Regions from separate parts of the Caballeronia sp. LZ016 genome, predicted to be linked through region 2. Evidence: predicted binding sites of a transcription regulator. Region 2 holds the regulator's gene; each other region holds the start of a gene.
The links. Region 2 encodes FliA, which starts transcription of late flagellar genes. Its sites were predicted from a motif close to CTAAAGTTTNNNNNNNNNNNGCCGNTA; they were not measured.
Positions count from the first base shown of each region.

Region 1: motA (flagellar motor stator protein MotA) is a predicted target of FliA. The motif match lies at 2,445-2,471, and genes of this name have one in related genera.
Region 3: motA (flagellar motor stator protein MotA) is a predicted target of FliA. The motif match lies at 3,132-3,158, and genes of this name have one in related genera.

Region 1 is NZ_JARTVY010000002.1:858,510-865,778, forward strand. Features, by position in the region: gene P9220_RS17470 (MFS transporter) at 1-784, shown strand, start outside; gene P9220_RS17475 (hypothetical protein) at 922-1,089, shown strand; gene P9220_RS17480 (hypothetical protein) at 1,146-1,418, opposite strand; gene P9220_RS17485 (helix-turn-helix transcriptional regulator) at 1,509-2,336, opposite strand; gene motA (flagellar motor stator protein MotA) at 2,570-3,439, shown strand; gene motB (flagellar motor protein MotB) at 3,469-4,452, shown strand; gene P9220_RS17500 (Nramp family divalent metal transporter) at 4,460-5,788, opposite strand; gene P9220_RS17505 (DUF4148 domain-containing protein) at 5,989-6,267, shown strand; gene P9220_RS17510 (DUF4148 domain-containing protein) at 6,412-6,678, shown strand; gene P9220_RS17515 (heavy metal response regulator transcription factor) at 6,873-7,269, shown strand, end outside.
Region 2 is NZ_JARTVY010000001.1:927,496-934,764, reverse strand. Features, by position in the region: gene P9220_RS04415 (UvrD-helicase domain-containing protein) at 1-812, shown strand, start outside; gene P9220_RS04410 (c-type cytochrome) at 866-1,765, opposite strand; tRNA gene P9220_RS04405 (tRNA-Arg) at 2,051-2,126, shown strand; partial or broken gene P9220_RS04400 (type I restriction-modification system subunit M N-terminal domain-containing protein) at 2,381-2,581, shown strand; gene P9220_RS04395 (DUF262 domain-containing protein) at 2,670-4,715, shown strand; gene P9220_RS04390 (RNA polymerase sigma factor FliA) at 4,936-5,667, opposite strand; gene P9220_RS04385 (MinD/ParA family protein) at 5,688-6,605, opposite strand; gene flhF (flagellar biosynthesis protein FlhF) at 6,598-7,269, opposite strand, start outside.
Region 3 is NZ_JARTVY010000001.1:662,297-669,565, reverse strand. Features, by position in the region: gene aqpZ (aquaporin Z) at 70-798, opposite strand; gene P9220_RS03150 (glycosyltransferase family 4 protein) at 1,008-2,069, opposite strand; gene flhD (flagellar transcriptional regulator FlhD) at 2,749-3,054, shown strand; gene motA (flagellar motor stator protein MotA) at 3,216-4,076, shown strand; gene motB (flagellar motor protein MotB) at 4,084-5,040, shown strand; gene P9220_RS03130 (response regulator) at 5,117-5,494, shown strand; gene cheA (chemotaxis protein CheA) at 5,546-7,269, shown strand, end outside.

The sequences.
Region 1 (7,269 bases), on a different contig from region 2:
GGGCATCCTGCTCGGCTCGCTGGTCGCCACCGCGATCAACAAGAGCTTCGTTCCCGCCGATGTCGCCGGTTTCGCATGGCGTCTGCCGTTCCTGCTCGGCGGCGTGTTCGGATTGTGCTCGGTCTATCTGCGCCGCTGGCTGCATGAAACGCCGGTCTTCGCGGAACTGCAGAAGCGCAAGTCGCTCGCGGCGGAAATCCCGCTGAAGGCCGTGCTGCGCGACCACGGACGCGCGGTGATCGTATCGATGTTGCTGACGTGGATGCTCTCCGCCGCGATCGTCGTCGTGATCCTGATGACGCCGACGCTGCTGCAGAAGCAATTCGGCATCGCCCCGGCGACGGTGCTCGCCGCCAACTGCGCCGCGACGCTCTGCCTGACCATCGGCTGCGTGCTGGCGGGCGCGATTGCGGGACGCATCGGCGCGGGCAAGACGATTTTCATCGGCGGATGCGTGCTGGCCGTGTCGTACTACGCGCTCTTCAAACAAGTGGCCGTGGATGCGTCCGTGCTGCTGCCGTGGTATGCGTTCACGGGCTTTACGGTCGGCGTGATCGGCGCGATTCCGTTCGTGATGGTCAAGGCGTTCCCGCCCGCCGTCCGCTTTTCAGGGATCTCGTTCTCCTACAACGTCGCGTATGCGGTGTTCGGCGGACTCACGCCGATCGTCGTCTCGCTGATGATGAAATCCAGTCCGATGGCGCCCGCGCTGTATGTGGGCGCGTTGTGCGTCGTGGGTGCGCTGACGACGCTCTTCATCAAGGACGCGCCGGCTGCGCGGTAAAGATCGCGGCTGAGTCGTCGATGGATGGCGCACCGCAGTTCGGGTGCGCCATCTTCGTTATCGGGAACGCGCGTTGCAGCGTGTGCCGGAAGCGCCCGAACGCGCGCCTTCGTTCCAATTCCGGAGAACACGCCATCATGTCGACCACGCCTCACTCGCCGGACGAAACCATCGAGCCGGACCCTGACAAACTGCTCGATCCCGACGCACCGCCGAATCCCGAAGACCCCGACATGCCCGACGGCCCCGACTCGGCGACGCCGCTCGTGCCCGCCGATCCCCACAACGGCGAGCCGCGCATGTAAGCACGATGCCCGCGCAGCCGTCGAACTGCGCGGGCATCGTCGAAAGAAGACGGGCCTCAGAGGCTCGTCGTCTGCACTTCGCCTGTTTCGAGCGCGCGCTCGATCAGCGCTTCGTTCTGCGCCTTGCGCACCGCGTCCGCGACGAACGTATCGGGCGCTTCCACTTCCGCCCGGATCGCGCCGATGATGCCGTCGGCCTCCACGATCACGAGCGATTCCGCCGAATCCGCGCGGCTGATGATGACGCGTTGCGGCCCGCCGCCTTCTGCGATGCTCGCGCAGAATTGCATGCGCTCGCCGCCGACTACGTGTTCGAATGTTTGAATCATGGCTGCCTTTTCCGCGTTGGTTGGACTGCGTCGTGCACGACTGCTTCATTATTGATCTCGTCGACGGCGGCAGGTTCCGCTCCGCAAGCGTCAGCGCCGTGCGTCGGCGAGTTCGCGCAGCGTGGCGGCCGTCGCGTCGTCGGCCGGGAAGAACGCTTCGATCGCCAGTTCCGACAGCGTGATGTCCACGGGTGTGCCGAAGACGGTCGTCGTGCTGAAGAAAGAAAGCACGCCGTGTGCCGTGCGTAATCGGAGCGGCACGACGACCGCGTCGAAATCGGTGTGCGCTTCGGCGAGCGCGTGCGGCGGGGCGGGATACGCCTCCAGTTCGGCGAGCAGCGCGGCGAGCGTCGTATCGCCCGATACGTCGATCTGACGCCTCACGCGGGCGAGCACATGCGCGCGCCAGGCATGCCAGTTGTCGATGACGCCCGCCAGCCCGCGCGGATGCAGCGACAGCCGCAGCACGTTCGACGGCGGCGGAAGCAGCGACGCGTCCGCCGATGCGACCAGCGGCGCGAGCGCGGCGTTGGCCGCGACCATCGTCCAGTGACGGTCGATGGCGAGCGCCGGATACGGCTCGTGGCCCTTCAGCACGAGATCGACCGCGCGGCGCGCCGCGTCGAGTTGCGGATCGGCGAGCGCGCGTTCGCGATACATCGGCGCATAACCCGCCGCCACGAAGAGCGTGTTGCGCTCGCGCAGCGGCACGTCGAGTTGTTCGGCGAGGCGCATCAGCATGTCGCGGCTCGGCATCGAGCGTCCGGATTCGACGAAGCTCAGGTGCCGTGTCGAGATATCGGCAATGCCCGCGAGATCGAGCTGGCTCATGCGCCTTCGCTGCCGCCATTCGCGCAGCAAAGCGCCGACGGTCGCGGGCGGGGCGCGCAGCGTGTGAGCAGTCAGGGTCGGGTTCATGCGTCGATGGTAGAGGAAGCGCGCCGGCGCTTCCATTACCTGCGGCGTCATGGCTGCGTAACATTTACCGCCCGGAACATGCTTTCGAAATGTTTCCACGGGTCACCCTAAATGTCCCGGTGTACTGCGCCGTTAAAAAGCCCAGCATCATGCAGACAATGCTTTGCGAGCCGTGCGTGTTTCGTTGAACGAGCGCGCACGGCTCGCAAAGCCCGGACATTTGCGGAGAAATCATGTTTGTCGTTATCGGATGGGTCCTCGTCATCGGCTCGGTGATCGGGAGCTTCATTGGCGTCGGCGGTCACCTGGCCGCGCTCGTTCAGCCCTTCGAGTTGCTGTGTATTTTCGGCGCGGCGATCGGCGCTTTCGTCGTGTCGAACCCGACCGCGACGCTCAAGAAAACGCTTCAGGCGCTGCCGAAGGTGTTCAAGGGCGGCGGCTATACTAAAGAGAAATACCTCTCGCTGATCGCGCTGCTCTACGAGCTGCTGCAGAAGGCGCGCAAGGAAGGAATGATGGCGCTGGAAGCCGATGTCGACGCGCCCGAATCCAGCCCGCTCTTTCAAAAGTACGAACACGTGATGGCGGATCATCACCTGCTCGACTTCATCGTCGATTACCTGCGCATGATGTCGGCCGGCAATGTGAACGCGCTCGAACTGCAGGACCTGATGGACGAAGAACTGGAGACGCATCACGCGGAAAGCTCGATCGCCGCCAACGCGATTCAGAAGATGGCCGATGGCCTGCCGGCATTCGGCATCGTCGCCGCGGTGATGGGCGTCGTGCATACGATGGGCTCGGTCGGCGCCGCGCCCGCCGTGCTCGGCGAGATGATCGCGGGCGCGCTCGTCGGCACGTTCCTCGGCATTCTGCTCGCGTATGGCTTCATCGGCCCGCTCGCGGACCTGCTCAACGCGAAGGGCGCGGCCGAAGCCAAGCCGTTCCAGTGCGTGAAGTCGGTATTGCTCGCATCGATGAACGGTTATGCGCCGACCGTGGCGGTGGAGTTCGGCCGCAAGGTGCTGTTCACCGCGGACCGTCCGAGCTTCCAGGAACTGGACGACGCCGTGCGCGCGACCAAGATGCCGAAGTCGGCCTGACGAAGCCCTGATCAGAAGGAGTCACGCTCATGGCTGATAGACCCTCACGCGACCCGTTGCAATCGGTGCTCGCCCCCACTGTCGTCGTGCGCCGCAAGAAGAAGGGCGGCGGCCACGGCGGGCATCATGGCGGTGCATGGAAGATCGCTTATGCCGACTTCGTCACCGCGATGATGGCGTTCTTCCTGCTGATGTGGCTGCTCGGCTCCACGTCGAAGTACGACAAGGCGGGCATCGAAGACTACTTCAACACGCCGCTGTCCGCGCTCTTCGGCAACGAAGGCGGCGCATCGGCGCATACGAGCATCATCAACGGCGGTGGCAAGGACTTGTCGAGCTCGCGTCCCGGCGAAGCCAGCAAGAGCCAGACACAACCGGTGCCGCCTTCGGTGGCGCGCGCCTCGGTTGCAGCAGAGGACATGCAGCGTCTGCAGCAACTCAAGCAGAAGCTCACGGCGCTCATCGAGAACACGCCCGCGTTGCGTGCGTTCAAGGACCAGATTCGCATTGCGATCACGAGCGAAGGCTTGCGCATCGAGATCGTGGATTCGCTGAAGCGGCCGATGTTCGCATCGGGCAGCTCGAAGCTCGAAACCTATGTGACGACGATTCTCTCGAACATCGGCGCATCGCTCAACGATGTCGATAATCGCGTGTCGATCGCGGGCCATACGGATGCCGTGCCGTATTCCGGCAGCCAGAAAGGCTATTCGAACTGGGAACTGTCGGGCGAGCGAGCGAACGCGGCGCGCCGCGCGCTGGTCGCGGGCGGCATGAACGAAACCAAGGTGCTGCAAGTGCGCGGCCTCGCCGATGCGCTGCCGCTCAACAAGGACGTCGTCGACGAGCCGACGAATCGCCGAATCAGCATTCTCGTGCTGAACAAGGCGGCCGAGCTCGCCTTCTTCCGCGATGGCGGGCGCACCACGAGCGATCAGGCGCTGCCCGGCGAATCCGCGAGTCCCGCAGCCGTCGCGGCGAAATCGACGATGCAGGTCGGCGTCGTCAAGTAAGCGCGCATCAGGCGAACCAGTCCATCGTCGTCTGCACGACGAGCCACACGTTCGCCGCGCTGATCACGGCGAACAGCAGCCACGCGAGCGCCTTCATGTGCGGGGCGTTCGCGAATCTGCCCATCAGCTTGCGGTCGTTCGTCATCCGAATCAACGGGTAAAGCGCGAACGGCAACTGCAGGCTCAGCACGACCTGGCTCGCCACGAGGAGCTTGCCGACCGCCCCGTTGCCCATCAGGTACACGCCGATCACTGCCGGCACCAGCGCGAGCGCCCGCGTGATCAGGCGGCGCTGATAGCACGGAATCTTGAGGCGCAAGAATCCTTCCATGATGACCTGTCCCGCGATGGTGCCGGTGAAGGTCGAGCTTTGCCCCGAAGCGAACAGCGTCACCGCGAACAGAATGGCCGCGAGCCCGGTGCCGACGATGGGCGCAAGCAGCTTGTACGCATCCTCGATTTCGGTGACTTGCGTATGCCCCGTCGGGTGAAAGGCGGAGGCCGCGAGAATCAGGATCGCCGCGTTGATCAGCAGCGCAAGCACGAGCGACACGATCGTGTCGAGCCGCGAAAGACGGATAGCCGAAGCAAGGCTCGCTTCATCGCGAGCGACGACGCGCGTCTGCACGATCGACGAATGCAGATACAGGTTATGCGGCATGACGGTCGCGCCGAGAATGCCGATCGCCAGATAGAGCGGTTCGCGGCTCGACAGCACGTCGATGGACGGCACGAGTCCCGCCGCAACCGCCGGCCAGTGCGGTTTCACCAGCACCAGCTCCACGATGTACCCGACGCCGATGGTCGCGATCAGCCCGAGCATGATCGCTTCGAGATCGCGGAAGTTCTTGCCTTTGAGGCCTAGCACGATGATGGTGTCGAACGCGGTGAAGACCACGCCCCACATCAGCGAGCAGCCGAACAGCAAGTGAAACGCCAGCGCGCCGCCGAGCACTTCGGCCAGATCGCAGGCGATGATCGAAAGCTCCGCGAGCATCCATTGCGCATTCGCCACCGGCTTCGAATAACGCTCGCGCGAAAGTTGCGCGAGATCGCGCCCGGTGACGATGCCGAGCCGCATCGCAAGGCATTGCAGCACCATCGCCGCAAGACTCGACAAAACGACGACGAACAAGAGGCTGAAGCCGTAGCGTGATCCGGCTTCGATATCCGTCGCCCAGTTGCCGGGGTCCATATAGCCGATGGAAATCAGCAGGCCCGGCCCCGCGAATTGCAGCAGCTTCTTCCAGAGCGGCGCACCGGGAGCAACGATGACGGAGCCTTTGAATTCGGACGGGCAGAACGGCGCGGTCGCCGTGGTCGGCAATTTGAACATGCGATAAGAGCGCGAAAGGATGGCGTAAAGAGCAGGCGAGTCTATCACCGGGCTCGCGCGCTTTCAGGGCATGGCTGACGTTTCGTCTGACCGACGCGCCATCCGCACGCCAGCATGTCGTCACGGTCCGACAAATAGAATTCGCACGTGATCCTGGCGTGCATGCCGCGATCGCCCATCACTCGCATGAGGAGTCCGCCATGAAGCTAGTCACGCGCATTGCCGTCGCCGCCCTCGTCGCTTCGCCGCTCGTCGCATCCGCCCAGGAAGGGCTCACGCGCGCGCAGGTCAGGGAGCAACTGAAACAACTCGAGCAGGCCGGCTACAACCCGTCCGAGCGAGACGCGTTCTATCCCAACAACATTCAGGCCGCGGAAGAAAAGATCCGCTCGGGCAACGCGTACGGTGCGTCGCCGGATGGCACGTCCGCATCGGGCCGCTCGATGTCCACCACGCCGCCGGGACAGACACCGCAGTAACACCTTCGCGCCGCTGGTTGCAATCGCGCCGTCGCGGGCGAACTTCGCTGCGCGGGCGTGCCTACAATGAACGGGGCCGCGTCGCGATGACGTGGCCGCGCGTTGTAGTCGCGTCCCTCGATCCCTTCGTATGAGGAGTTCGCCATGAAGCCAGTCCTGCGCATTGCCGTCGCTGTCATCGCGCTGTCGCCCGTCGCCGCGGCGGCGCAAACCAGCGGCCTCACGCGTCAGCAAGTCGTCGACGACCTCGTCCGCGCAGAACGCGCGGGCTATTACCCCGGCGTCGACGACCAGCGTTATCTCGGCAGCTTCCTCGATATCAGAGAAGGCATCTATACTGGCGCGAGCGTCTATCGCTCCGCCACACCGCGTAACCTCCCCGCCCCCACGGACGGTTCGCTTGCGAACTGAAGCCGCCGCATGAAGCGATCGCGCAGCTTGCGATCGCTCTTCACCTTTTTTCGTTCGAACGCCAGAAAATGACCAGAGCGCCATTTTCACGTCATATTGTCGTTGGCGCCTGGCCACTAACATAGCTGCAACGCTCGTATAGTGTCGAAGACGCTGTCGCAGCGAGCACACATTGAACGGGCACAGGGGCCAGCATGAAAGTCCTGATAGTGGAAGACGAACACAAGGTGGTGGACTACCTGCGCTCGGGATTGACCGAGCAAGGCTGGGTCGTCGATATCGCGATGGACGGCGAAGAAGGCACGCATCTGGCCATCGAATACGATTACGACGTGATCGTGCTCGACGTGATGCTGCCGCGCCGCGATGGCTTCGCGGTCCTCAAGGCGCTGCGCCTGCAGAAATCGACGCCCGTCATCATGCTGACCGCGCGCGATCACATCAACGATCGCGTGCGCGGCCTGCGCGAAGGAGCGGACGACTATCTCACCAAGCCCTTCTCGTTCCTCGAACTCGTCGAACGGCTGCACGCGCTGGCACGCCGCACGCGCGCGCAGGAATCCACGCTGATCTCCGTCGGCGATCTATACG
Region 2 (7,269 bases):
ACACGACGCTCGAAGCGCTCGGCGCGTTCGCGGGCGCGGCGAAGGTGTCGCTGTTCGAGGCGGTGTTCATGGGCGGCATCGAGGCGCGGCTGTCAGCGCGGCAAGTCGAACCGCTGCGCACGTTCTGCGAGTGGATACGCCGGCTGTCGGACCGCGCCGCGCGTGATCCGGCAAGCACCGTGCTCGACGACATGATGGAAGCCATCCACTACGAAGCCTACCTGTACGATGCCTTCGACGAGCGGCAGGCTCAGTCCAAGTGGCAGAACGTCCTCGAATTTTGCGAATGGCTGAAGCGCAAGGGCACGAAGCCGGAGTTGTCGCCGGAAGCCGAACAGACCGGCTACGACACCGCCGATGGCCTCGCCGACGACGGCAAGAACCTGCTCGGGCTGATCCAGACCGTCGCGCTGATGTCGATGCTGGAAGGCAAGGACGAGGACCCGGACGCGGTGCGGCTCTCGACCGTCCATGCGTCGAAGGGGCTCGAGTATCCGCACGTGTTTCTAGTGGGCGTCGAGGAAGGCATCATGCCGCATCGCGGGAGTTCGGACGATGACGGTCCGATCGACGATGCCCGCATCGAGGAAGAGCGCCGGCTGATGTATGTGGCGATCACGCGGGCGCAGCGCAGCCTGCATCTGAACTGGTGCAAGAAACGCAAGCGCGCGCGGGAGACGGTGGTGTGCGAGCCGTCGCGCTTTATCCCGGAGATGCTGCTCGACGACGCGCCGCCGCCGACGGCGGAAGAAGCGCCGTTGTCGCCGAAGGACCGGATGGCGATGCTGAAGGCGATGTTGCAAAAGAACTGACGGCAAACCCTGCGACGCCTGGGGCGTGCGCAGGGTTTGTTATCGCCGCGGCCTTACTTCGACGCGTTCACCATGTAATCGACGGCGGCTTTCACATCCGCGTCCGATGCATTCGATCCGCCTTTCGGCGGCATCGCGCCCTTGCCGTGAAGCGCGTAGTTGTAGACGGTTTCCATCGGCTCTTTGAGGCGCGGCGCCCAGGCCGCCTTGTCGCCGAACTTCGGCGCGTTCAGTACGCCTGCCGCGTGACACGCCTGACACACCTGTTCGTAGAGCGCCTTGCCGGCTTGCGCGGCATCGGCGCTTTGGGCGCCAGCAGCCGGCGCCGATGCGGTCTGCGGCACTGAGGCCAGCGCAGCGAGGGCGGCTGCGGCCTGGGCGTTGTCGGTCGCGCCGGAAGCGGCGGCCGGCGCCGAAGCGGATGCGGCAGCCGATGCACCCGCCGCCGCGCCCGGTGCGGGTTGCGCCGGTTCCGCGAACTTTGCGCCGGCGTTGTTCGCCATGTAGACGACGGCGCGCGCGATCTCGAAGTCGCTGTAGTCGTCGGGACTGGCGCCGCCGCGCGGGGGCATCGCACCTTTGCCGTTGAGCGCGTTGTGCAGCAGCGTGTCGTAGCCTTCGCCGATACGCGGAGCCCATGCACCGGCATCGCCGAGCTTGGGTGCGCCAGCGGTGCCTGTCGCATGGCATGCGGAGCAGACGGCCTTGAACACTTCTTCGCCGGTTTTGTAGACGCGGGGGGCGTTGGCATCGCGGATATCGACTTTCGCGGCGGGCGCGATGCGCTCTTGCACGGAGGCGTCGATGTCGGTGCCCGCGCCGGTGCGCGTCGAGGTATCGACGTAGACGGCGAGCAGGATGATGATGGCGACCGGGATGCCGAACCCCGCGATGACTGCCGCGATGAGTTGGCCGGGTGTCCTGATCGGGGCTCCGTGGGGTGCTTCGCTCATGCTTGTCTCGTCTCCCGTTTTTTGATTGAGTCGGTTCAGACAGCGTGACGGCTACCGCTTCGCCCTGGCGTCGCCAGGGGCACGGTCGATTATAGACGGAACGTTTAACGGAAGGCGTCGGGGCGATGGAGCGCGTGGCGGGCGTTTACCCGCAGTTCATCGAAGCCCGATGTGGCGCTGAAACGCCCTGACATGGACGGATGCACGGAAAACAGGTATCCTCTCGGATTCGCATGGGTCTTGCTGTCGCCTTCCGGCACCCCGCAAGCAAGATTCTCAGCAGATGCGCCCGTAGCTCAATGGATAGAGTACTGCCCTCCGAAGGCAGGGGTTGCTGGTTCGATCCCAGCCGGGCGCGCCAACGATAATTTGCCTAGCAAGAGTCCACCCTTTCTATTCTTCAGGTATCGGTTTCGTGCCGGAAAGCGGTCTTCGCCTTTCAGGCGGTGACCTGGGGATTACTGAAGTGCCCACGCCGTTGCTGCTGTGTATCGGGAGCGCCCATCGCGCGAAACGACTTCGCCACAACGCGCGATGACTTTTTGCAATGTCCGCCTGCCGGAAGGGTAACATTTCGGCCTCTGCGACGACTCACCACACGAGCCTGACCGCTTCATGGCCATCAAGAAATCAGACCTCTACTCCTTCGTCTGGGCCTCTTGCGATGAACTGCGTGGCGGCATGGATGCCAGCCAGTACAAGGACTACTCCCTGTCCATGCTGTTCATCAAGTGCATCAGGGACAAATACGCCGGTAGCGACAATCTCGCGCCGCCGATGCTTATCCCAAACGGGGCCAGGTTCAAGGACATGATCGCGCTGAAGGGCAAGACCGATATCGGCGACAAAATCAATGCCCACCTCATTCAGCCGTTGATTGACGCGAAGCAAGGTCCTGTCCGACATGCAGGTCGACCTTCCCGCCCTAGAAGAACGACCCGCCAAAATGCGCGCCTTCGAGCAGGGCATGATGCAAGAGCTGGTAACCGGCAGAACCCTGCTGCTACCGACTGCCGACCAAGTCGAAGTGGCCGGCGACAAGCTGAAACCCAAAACCAAGACGCGTGAGGGACACGCCATGAGCGCCATCACACCGCATTACCGTAGCGTGCAGCAATTGCTGCAAAGTCAGTCCTTCTCCATCGACGAGTATCAGCGCGAGTACAAGTGGGAAAAGGAGAATATCGACGAACTGCTATCAGACCTACAAGCCAAGTTCTTCTCTCAGTACCAGGCAGGGGACGAGACTCCGGCAGTGAGCAGCTACGGTGAATACTTTCTCGGCTCCATCATCGTCAGCAAGCGCAACGGCAAAAATTATCTGATCGATGGCCAGCAGCGGGTGACTTCGCTTACGCTGCTGCTCATCTGCCTATACCGCGCGGCGGAAGCACGGGAGTTGCCGGTGTCGAAGACCATGGCGCCCCTGATCTTCAGCGACAACTTGGGCGAGCCCAAGTTCAACCTCGACATCCCCGAGCGCCTTCCAGTTATCCAGGCGCTGTTCCAGGGCTACGACTACAGCCCTGATGGCAAAGATGAGTCCATTCAAACGATGTACGCCCGTTACAGCGACATCGAGGCCAACGACCTGCTGGTCGATCTTGGCGACGCGCTGCCACACTTCATCTACTGGCTCCTCACGCGGGTGGGCTTGATCGAGATCGCCACTGACAACGACAACTACGCGTACGCGATCTTCGAAACCATGAATGATCGCGGCAAACCGCTCAGCCCGGTGGACATGCTCAAGGCCTACTTGCTGGCCCCGATCGAAGACCCGCAAGCCCGCATGCAGGCTAACCAGACTTGGAAGCACGAGGTTCTAGAGCTAATCTCGTGGGGCGGTAGCCACGAGCCCGAGCGCGACGCCAATTGCATCAAGGCTTGGCTACGCGCGCAATACGCCGACTCCACGCGCGAACGCAAGGCAGGCGCCGTGGACAAGGACTGGGAACTCATCGGATCAGTCTTTCACCGCTGGGTGCGCGATCACAGCGTGCAACTCGGCCTGGGCAAGGCACAAGCCAATCAGCATCTGATGGCCCAGAGCTTCCCGTTCTTCGCTAGAGCCTACCGGCGCGTTCTCGCCGCCAGCCGACACTACACGCCCGGTCTGGAGCCCATCTACTACAACGCTCACAACGATTTCACGTGGCAGGGCACGGTGCTGCTGGCGCCGCTCATCGAAACGGACGACGACGACACCGTGCGTCGGAAGCTAGCCGTGACGGCCACCTACCTTGACATCTGGCTGATGCGCCGTGTGGTGAACTACATCCGCGTCGGATACTCAAGTGTGTCGTATGCCATGTGGCTGCTATGCCGCGATATTCGTCGCAAACCTTTGTCGGAGTTGGTAGAGGCGCTGACTAAAAAGCTGGAAGAAGACGACGTAACGTTTGAGGGCAGCGTCGCCAGAGGCCGAACGGGCATTGATGGTCTAGGACTTAATCAATTCAGCCGTCGCTATATCGCTCACCTGTTGGCGCGCCTGACGGCCGCGACCGAGGCCGGCGCGGGCCGCACCGAGTCCTTCGACAAACTAGTCAGGCGGGATGTCAAGAATCCGTTCGACATCGAGCACATTTGGGCCGACGACTATGAGGCTGTGGCCGAGCACTTCGCAGACGAGCAGGAGTTCCAAGAGTGGCGGAACCACGTGGCTTCCCTCCTTTTGCTGCCTGCCGACGTGAACCGTAGTCTGCAAGACAAGTCATTCGCCGACAAGCGCCCGCACTACGCCAAGCAGAACTTCTACGCGGCAAGCTTGGACGCGAGCGCTTACCAGCACCAACCGAAGTTCCAGCAGTTTGCTGCAGAACATCAACTGCCATTCAGGGCCTTCGACACTTTCACGAAGGAGGAACAGCGGACCCGGCGCGAATTGGTAGTCGCATTGATCGAACATGTCTGGGCTCCTGAGCGTTTGCAGGAAGCCGCCTTATGACGCAGCGCCTTCATCCCGAACGCGTGAACCAAGAAACGAATCTGCGAAGCGGTGGCGACTGGAGGTCTGGGTTATGCCACTTCGGAGACCGGAAGAAGCGGACCGGCAACCGATGCATCGAATCCGCTTAGCTTCACGACAATCTGAAGGCGCGCGGCTCTTCAGACGTTCAATCTCTTAGGCGTTGCAGAAGCTGATGGCCGCTGCGGGATCTACCCCCTCAAGCCTCCACCCCCGTCCACTCCTGCTCCCGCAACTTCGCCCGCAGCCTCGCCACCGCCTGGCTATGCAGCTGGCAAACGCGCGACTCGCTGACTTCCATCACCGCGCCGATCTCGCGCAGATTCAACCCGCGCTCGTAATACAGACTCATCAAGAGCTTCTCGCGCTCCGGCAACCGATCGATCGCCTCGATCAGCGCCCCGCGCAAGCTCTCATCGAGCAGCGCCGACAGCGGGTCCGACCGATCCACGCAATACCGGTCCAGAAACGGCTCGTCATCCGCCGAACGATCGAAGTCTTCGTAATAGATCAACTGGCTGCCGTGCAAGTCCTGCAGCATCGATTGGTATTCGTCGAGCGGCAGCTTCATGTGCTCGGCGATCTCCACCTCGCTCGCCGAACGTCCGAGACTCTGCTCGACCTTGTGCACCGCCGATTCCACCTCGCGCGATGTCTTGCGCATGCTGCGCGGCAACCAGTCGTTCGCGCGCAACTCGTCGAGCATCGCGCCGCGGATGCGCTGGCTCGCATACGTCTCGAACTGCGCACCCTGATCTTCCTTGTAACGGCTCGCCGCATCCATCAGGCCGATCATGCCGGCCTGGATCAGATCGTCGAGATCCACGCTCGCCGGCATCTTGGCGACGAGCTGCAGTCCCAGCCGGCGAACGAGCGGCGCGTAGCGCGTCAACACGTCGGACTGCGAGAGTTTGCCTTGGGCGTTGTACATCTGGGTCACCTTTGTCTTGATCACATCGACGCCGTGCTGCTCAATGCATGGCCGGGAAACATCGGCGCCCTTCGCGCCACTTCCCGCCCGCCCTTGTCAGACTCGCCAACCAAAAACTGCACTTCGTTTCGAATTTCCGCATCGCCCGCAAGAAGCGCGGGACGCATCGGCCAGTGAAGAAGCTCCGCCGCAATCTGGCGATAGTCGCGCGCCGCAGCCGTTGCCGGAAACGCCTCCACCACCGAACGCGACAGCTCCCTCGCCCGAGTAATGCGCGCATCCTCGGACACATATCCCGCATGCACGAGCGACACAGCCAGATACCGGCTCGCGACGCCCGACAGGTTCTCGAACGCGACCGCTGCATCGGCCGGGTTCTGCACGTGATTGATCAGCACACGGAACTGGCCGATCGCATGCGCGTAGTGCAGACGCTTCATGCACGCATACGCCTCGGTGATCGCCGGCGCAGCCGCACGCGTGACGATCAGAAAGTCATGCGCCTGCGCCGCGAGCGACGACAACGCGCCATGCCGATCCAGTTGCGTATCGATCAGCACGATGTCCGCCGATCCGTCGAGCAGCGCGCGGCATTGCGCGGCGTCGTGGCTCACGCGCTCCTCGCGAGGCGCGGCGATCAGCGAAAAGCCGAGCGGCGAGCGCGTGACGACGTCCTGCAGCGCGTGGCGGCCGGACATCACCGCGCTCATCGCCTGCGATCCGCAAAGCCCAGCCATGCGGCTCACCGATGTTCCGTTCTGCCGCTCGTCGATGACGAGCACATCCTTGCCATGCACGGCGAGCGCCGCACCGAGATTCACCACCGCCGACGTGCAGCCGATGCCCGCCGGTCCGCCCGCGACCGCCACCACGCGCGAGCCTGCACGCGTCAGCAACCGTCTCAGGCCTTCAGCCTGGTCGAGCACGAGCTTATCCAAAGCGGACCTCATGGAGTTCGGCCGCGGCACGCGCGGACAATGCGGAAAGCAGCGCCGGCACTTCCTCGTCCTGCGGCACGAACGGCGAACCGTCGCGCGGAATGCAGAACGCGCTCTTGATCAGAAAACGCTTGGTCGCCACGTACAGGTTTTCCGGCACCTTCTGTCCGGTCGATACGTAATGCACCGGCAGCTTGTAGCGGATAACCGTGTCGAGCACGCCGCCCAGGTTCGTCGCTTCATCGAGCTTGGTCAGGATGCAGCCCGCGAGCGGCGGCTGATCGGCCGCGCTCTTGTACGCCTGCACGACTTCGTTCAGCGTGTCGCCGTGGCTCGTCGCGTTGAGCAGCAACAGGCGCTGCACCGGATGACCCGCGCCGCACAGCATCGAAATCTGGTCGGAGACGGTGCGATCGCGCTGGCTCATGCCGATGGTGTCGATCAGCACGATGTGCTTGTTGCGCAACTCCGACAGCGCCAGTTGCAGGTCGGCTGCGTCCTTCACCGCATGCACCGAGACGCCGAGAATCTTGCCGAAAATGCGCAGTTGCTCGTGCGCGCCGATCCGGTAGCTGTCCGTGGTCAGCAGCGCGACCTTGCTTGCGCCGAAGCGCATCACGCAGCGCGCGGCAAGCTTCGCGGTGGTCGTCGTCTTGCCGACGCC
Region 3 (7,269 bases), 270 kb from region 2:
GTGCGCGACAGTCACGCGCAAAAGGAAACGGGCGCATAAGCGCCCGTTTCGTCGAATGGCTAAAGCAGCTTACTGCGCGACTGCACCGACCTTGCGCGCTTCGGATTCAGAAGTCAGCAGCGGATAAACAATGCCGGCGATAACCGCGCCCACGATCGGCGCAATCCAGAACAGCCAGAGCTGATCCAATGCCCAGCCGCCGACGAAGAACGCCTGGCCCGTCGAGCGCGCCGGGTTCACCGACGTATTCGTGACCGGAATCGAAATCAGGTGGATGAGCGTCAGGCACAGGCCGATGGCGATCGGCGCAAAGCCTTTCGGGGCGCGGTCGTCGGTGGCGCCGAGGATTACGAAGAGGAAGAAGAACGTCATCACGACTTCGCAGACGAGCGCCGCGAACATCGTGTAATGACCCGGCGAGTGCTCGCCGAAGCCGTTTGCCGCAAAGCCGCTTGCAAACAGATCGAAGCCCGGCGCGCCCGTCGCGATGAGCTTCAGCACGAACGCGCCGAGCGTCGCGCCGACGACTTGCGCGACGATGTACGGCGCGAGATCGCGCACCGGAAACCGGCCCGCGACCGTGAGGCCGATGCTGACCGCCGGGTTCAGGTGACAGCCGGAAACGTGGCCGATGGCGTAGGCCATGGTCAGCACGGTGAGGCCGAAGGCGAGCGACACGCCAGCCAGCCCGATGCCGACATGAGGAAAGGCCGCAGCCAGAACGGCGCTGCCGCAACCGCCCAGCACGAGCCAGAAAGTACCGAAAACTTCAGCGCCGAGACGCTTCGACAATTGCATGATCCAGCCCTGTGAAAGATGAAGATCGTTGATTTAACGCAAGAAAGCCGACTGCTTCTGCGGAGCGCAGTTTAAGCGCGGCTCTTTTCTCCAACTGTCAAAAATGGTCGATCGTTGCGCGGATCACAGGGCGCGCGGTTTGTCGGTAAAAAAGAAAATGCCGCCCGAATCGGGCGGCATTCCAGAGTGATGCCGAAAGCGGAAAGGCTTTAGCCCACGACCTGGCGCAACACCGGGCGCTTCGCGGCCTGCAGCATCGACGTGTAGGTGTCGACGTAGTTCTGCGCCATCGTCTTCGCGCTGAAACGGCGTTCGAATTGCGCGCGAATCTCGGTGCGCGACAGTTCGTCGATCCGGTGCAGCGCGCCCACCGCGCCTTGCACGTCTTCGCAGATGAAGCCGGTCACGCCATGATCGATCACTTCCGGCACCGACCCGCGATTGAAAGCGATCACCGGCGTGCCGCAAGCCATCGATTCGATCATCACGAGGCCGAACGGCTCGTTCCAGTCGATCGGGAACAGCAGCGCCTTTGCGCCCGACAGAAACTCCGGTTTCTGCGCCTCGTTGATCTCGCCGATGAACTCGACGTGCGCCTGCGACAGCAGCGGCTCGATGGTCGACTTGAAATAGTCCTGGTCGACCTTGTCCACCTTCGCCGCGATCTTCAGCGGCAGGCCGCTTTGCGCCGCGATCTTGATGGCGAGGTCGGCGCGCTTTTCGGGGCAAATGCGGCCCAGGAACGCGAGATATTCCGGCTTCTTGTGCGGCTGCGGGGTGAGCAGGTCGTCCGGCAGACCGTGGTAAACCGTGTTCAGCCAGTTGGCCTGCGGCAGCGGGCCACGCTGATTATCCGAGATGGAAATGACGTTCGCGTTCGTGAACGTGTTGAAGATCGGCTGAAGTTCGGGCAGATCGAGGCGGCCGTGCAGCGTCGTGACGAACGGCGTATCCATCTGCGAGAACAGCGGGAACGGCATGTAGTCGAGGTGGAAGTGCAGCACGTCGAACTCATGCGCGCGGCGGCGGACCGTTTCCAGCAGCAGCATATGCGGCGCGAGCGGATCGCGGATGGTCGGATCGAGTCGCAGCGCACGCGGCCAGGCCGCTTCGAGGGTCGCACGGGTTTGCGAATCGCCGCTTGCAAACAAGGTTACATCGTGGCCGAGGTCGACGAGCGCATCCGTCAGATAGGACACCACGCGCTCAGTGCCGCCGTAGAACTTCGGGGGGACTGCTTCGTGCAACGGTGCAATTTGTGCGATTCGCATATCGTGGTTCTCCAGTGTGGTCCGCGGCTGGCGGTTCGACGCCTCGGCGGTCCTTGCAAGGCAGCGGCGGAGTGGCGTTTCCGGCGTGACTCCGGCCCTGTGCAAAGCATTCGTATGAACATGCGATGAAGCCGGTCGAACGATGGACGCATGCCTTTCGGACGGGCGGCGCGGCTGCGGCAAGTTCGCCGCTCAGACCACCCGAAATCGGTTCCGGCTCTCGACCGGGTTATCCCTTACGTTCATTATCGGGATCGAGAGCGGCATTTCACGTCATTTTTCAATCGCTTAACGTTGTTACAGCGCGAAACAACGGCTGTTACGAAGTGAGAAATTGCACCGGCCCGAAGCGGTCGGGATGCAGACGACACGCAAGGAGCGCGGCGAGGCGTTCCATAGCACGTTCTGTTCCCGGATAACGCCCTCAAGTTCGCTTAGTTTTCCGCCGATAAACCCTCTGCCGACCAGCAAGCATCACGCTTCTGTACGAATTTTTCCTACACGATCGCGAGCGATATTCCGTCAGCCGGTCGGTATGTATGTCCGATATGCGAGTGAGCCGCGCCGGGCGACAATCGGCCGACACATTATTGCGGGGCCGGATGCGCCGTTTTTTTGACGCATTCGAGCAAACGTTTCCCGCCGGCCTGACCAGCCACGAATCGACTCGGGGAAGAGGATGACGGCCACCAATACGGGCGTGCTCGCGGAGATCCGCGAGGTGAATCTGTCGTACTTGCTGCTCGCGCAGCGGCTGCTGCAGGAAGATCGCGTCGCGGCGATGTTTCGCCTCGGCTTGTCGGAGCGCGTCGCCGAAGTCCTGTCGGCGCTGACGCCGGCGCAGGCGCTGAAGGTAGCGTCGTCGAGCCATCTGCTGTGCCGCTTCCGGTTCGACGATCACGTGGTGCTCTCTTCGCTCGCGGACAAGGGAAAGGCGGCGGCCGTTTCTCAACCCGCCGACGCTCCCGTCGCGCACATCGCCTGAACGCACCGCCGCGCCGACAGCAAGACGGCGCGCGCACCGCCGCGCCATCGCGCCGCACGCCTCGCGGCGCCCCCGCCTCAAAGTTTTCTTCCCTCATGCCGTAAACATCCTTAACCGCGCACTCACGCCGGTCATCCGCATCAGAACCCGAGGACTTGCCCGTGCTGATCTTTGTTGGAACGCTCGTGACCTTGCTGTCCGTTTTCGGCGGTTACGCGCTCGAAGGCGGCCACCTCGGCGCGCTCGTGCAGCCGGTCGAAATCCTGATGATCGCGGGCGCCGGCGTCGGCGCGTTCATCCTCGGCAACGGAATGAAGACGATCAAGGCGACGCTGCTCGTCATTCCTACGCTGTTCAAGGGCTCCAAGTACAACAAGGACGTGTACATGGAGCTGATGGGCCTGCTGTACGTGCTGCTCGCCAAGGCGCGCAAGGAAGGCACGCTCACGCTCGAAGCCGACATCGACGATCCCGGCAAGAGCCCCATCTTCAGCCAGTACCCGAAGATTCTCGCGGACCATCACATCGTCGAATTCATGACGGACTATCTGCGCCTGATGGTCGGCGGCAACATGAATGCGTTCGAAATCGAGAGCCTGATGGACGAGGAGATCGAAACGCATCACGTCGAAGGCGAAGCACCCGCGCAGGCGCTCTCGAAAGTGGGCGATGCGATGCCCGCGTTCGGCATCGTCGCGGCCGTGATGGGCGTCGTGCACACGATGGCGTCCGCCGATCAGCCGCCCGCGATTCTCGGCGAGATGATCGCGCAGGCGCTCGTCGGCACGTTCCTCGGCATCCTGCTGTCGTACGGCTTCATCGCGCCGCTCGCGAACATCGCGGAGCAGCGCGTCGCCGAGCAGACGAAGATGTTCCAGTGCATCAAGGTGACGATCCTCGCGAGCCTCAACGGCTACGCGCCCGCGATCGCAGTCGAGTTCGGCCGCAAGGTGCTGTTCTCGACGGAGCGCCCGTCGTTCTCCGAACTCGAAGAACACGTGCGCCGCGTGAAGGCGAAGTGACGACATCATGAGCAGCGAAAAGGATCGCCCGATCTTCATCAAGCGTGTCGTCGGCCGTGGCGCGAAGGGGCATCACGGCGGCGCGTGGAAGCTCGCCTATGCCGACTTCATGACCGCGATGATGGCGTTTTTCCTGCTGATGTGGCTGCTGTCGTCCACGTCGCCGGTGCAGCGTCGAGGAATCGCCGAGTACTTCAACATGCCGCTGAAGGCGGCGATGGTCGGCGGCAAGACTGTCGGCATGGACAACAGCATCATCGAGGGCGGCGGGCGCGATCTGTCCAGCCAGGAGGCGGGCACCATGCGCACGACCGACAGCCGCACGCCGCGCGCCGAACCGGACGACGAAGCGCTCAGGCAGGCGACGACCGAGCTCGAGCGGCGCGAACAGGTGCGCCTGCACGATCTGCAGGTGAAGCTGATGGCGGCGATCGAAGCGAACCCGACGCTGCAGCAGTTCAAGCAGCAGATACGCATCGAATCGACGCAGCAGGGCTTGCGCATCGAAATCGTCGATACCCAGAAGCGCCCGATGTTCGCACTCTCCAGCGATACGGTGCAGCCCTACATGCGCGACATCCTGCGCGAAATCGGCCGCACGCTGAACGACGTGCCGAACCGCATCGTCGTGCAGGGACATACCGACGCCGTGAAGTACGCGGGCGGCGAAAAGGGCTACAGCAACTGGGAATTGTCGGCGGATCGCGCGAACGCGTCGCGGCGCGAGCTGATCGCGGGCGGCATGGACGAAGCCAAAGTGCTGCGCGTGCTCGGCCTCGCATCGACGCAGAACCTCAACAGGCAGAATCCGCTCGATCCCGAAAACCGGCGCATCAGCGTGATCGTGCTCAATCACCGGTCCGAAGCCGCGATGCTGCGCGACGACGGCGCGCCCGGCGCGGTATTCGACAACGCCCCGGCGAAACCGGGCGCCGCGCCGCTTGTCGGCAAGCTCGCGAATTAAGCGCTATCGCGTCAAAAAAACGCTCAAGACTCCACACGTTTTGGCCGTCATCAGGGCAAGACCGCGAGACACACACATGATCAAGAACATTCTGGCAATCGACGATTCCGCCGCCATGCGGCAAATCCTCTCCGCCACGCTGACGACAGCGGGCTACGAGGTGACCGTGGCGTCGGACGGCAACGAAGGACTCGAATGGGCGCTCGCCGAGCGCTTCGATCTCGTGCTCACGGACCACCACATGCCGAAGAAGAGCGGGCTCGATCTGATCGTCGAATTGCGGGCGAATCCCGCTTACACGGCGACGCCGATCCTCGTGCTCACGACGGAAGACGGCGAGCCGTTCAAGGACGCGGCGCGGGCCGCGGGCGCGACGGGCTGGATCGAGAAGCCGCTCGATCCGGACCTGCTGACCGAAGTGGTCGCGGCGATCTCGCAGAACACGCAGCACTAAAGCGAAAGCAGAAGACAACCCGCGCACGCACGCGCCGATGGTGACACAAGCATGACACTCGACATTACCCAGTTCTATCAAACCTTCTTCGACGAAGCCGATGAACTGCTCGCGCAGATGGAGCAACTGCTGCTCGTTCTGGATATCGCGAATCCCGATCCCGAGGATCTCGCGGCGATCTTCCGCGCGGCGCATTCCATCAAGGGCGGCGCGGCGACCTTCGGCTTCACGGCGCTCACCGAAACGACGCACATCCTCGAATCGCTGCTCGATCGCGCACGCAACAACGAGCTCGTTCTGCGCCGCGACATGATCGACACCTTCCTCGCGACGAAGGACGTGCTCTCCGATCAGCTCGCCGCGTATCGCGCGAGCGAGGACCCGGATGCGGCCGCCGCCGCCGCGATCTGCGCGAAGCTCGAACGGCTCAAGAACGAAGACGCCGGGCAGCAAGGCGGCGCGGTCGCGGAACCGCAAGCGCTGGCAGCGCTTTCGCAAACAGAACCGGCGCCGGCTTACGAAGGCCCGAACGCACCGCCTGCGCACGTGCTGGCACAGGCCGCCGAAGCGATCGAAGACGACGGCAACTGGGATGGCGCATTCGAACTCGCCGACGGCGCGACGGGATCGACGAATGAAGGAACCGCAGCGGATGCATCGGCTGCGGCAGCAGGACCCCACCTGAAAATTACGCTACGGGGGGTGGGCGAGAAGGACCTGGCGACTTTGACCGAGGAGCTGGGGAACCTGGGCAGCATCGTCGGAGAGAAAAAGACGGACGCCGAACTCGTGCTATGGCTCGAGTCAGACGTCTCCGCCGACGACATCGTGGCTGTGTGCTGCTTCGTGATCGATGAATCGCAGATCACGATCGGCCGGGGCGACGCGCACGAAAGCGCGCCTCCGGCCGCGGAGCAGCAGACGCCACGGGCTCAGCCGGTCGTATCGCAGGCGCAGGACGCGCCCGCATCCGCGGCAGAGCAGAAGGACGAGGAAACGGCGAAGGCGGCGGTGAACGTGGCCGCCGCCATCCCGTCATCGAGCGAAAAACAGAAGACCGCATCGGGCGACGCCGAGAAGAAGGCGCGCCCGGCCGCGGCGGCATCGGCGGAAGGCAGCTCGATTCGCGTCGGCGTGGAGAAGGTCGACCAGCTCATCAACCTCGTGGGCGAACTCGTCATCACGCAGGCGATGCTGGCGGAAACCACGAGCGCGTTCGACCCCGCCCTGCACGACCGTCTTTTCAACGGCATGGCGCAGCTCGAACGCAACGCGCGCGATCTGCAAGAGGCCGTCATGTCCATCCGCATGATGCCGATGGACTACGTATTCAGCCGCTTCCCGCGCCTCGTGCGCGATATTGCCGGCAAGCTCGGCAAGGATGTGGAACTCGTCACGTTCGGTCAGGCGACCGAGCTCGACAAGAGCCTGATCGAGCGCATCATCGATCCGCTCACGCACCTCGTGCGCAATTCGCTCGATCACGGCATCGAGACCGTGGAAGCGCGCCGCTCGGCGGGCAAGCCCGCGACCGGGCAGCTCGTGCTGTCGGCGGCGCATCACGGCGGCAACATCGTCATTGAAGTGAGCGACGACGGCGCGGGCCTGCGCCGCGACAAGATTCTCGCGAAGGCGCAGAAGCAGGGCATGCAGGTCAGCGAATCGATGAGCGACGAAGAAGTGTGGCAGCTCATCTTCATGCCGGGCTTTTCGACCGCCGAGCAGGTCACCGATATCTCCGGGCGCGGCGTCGGCATGGACGTGGTGAAGCGCAA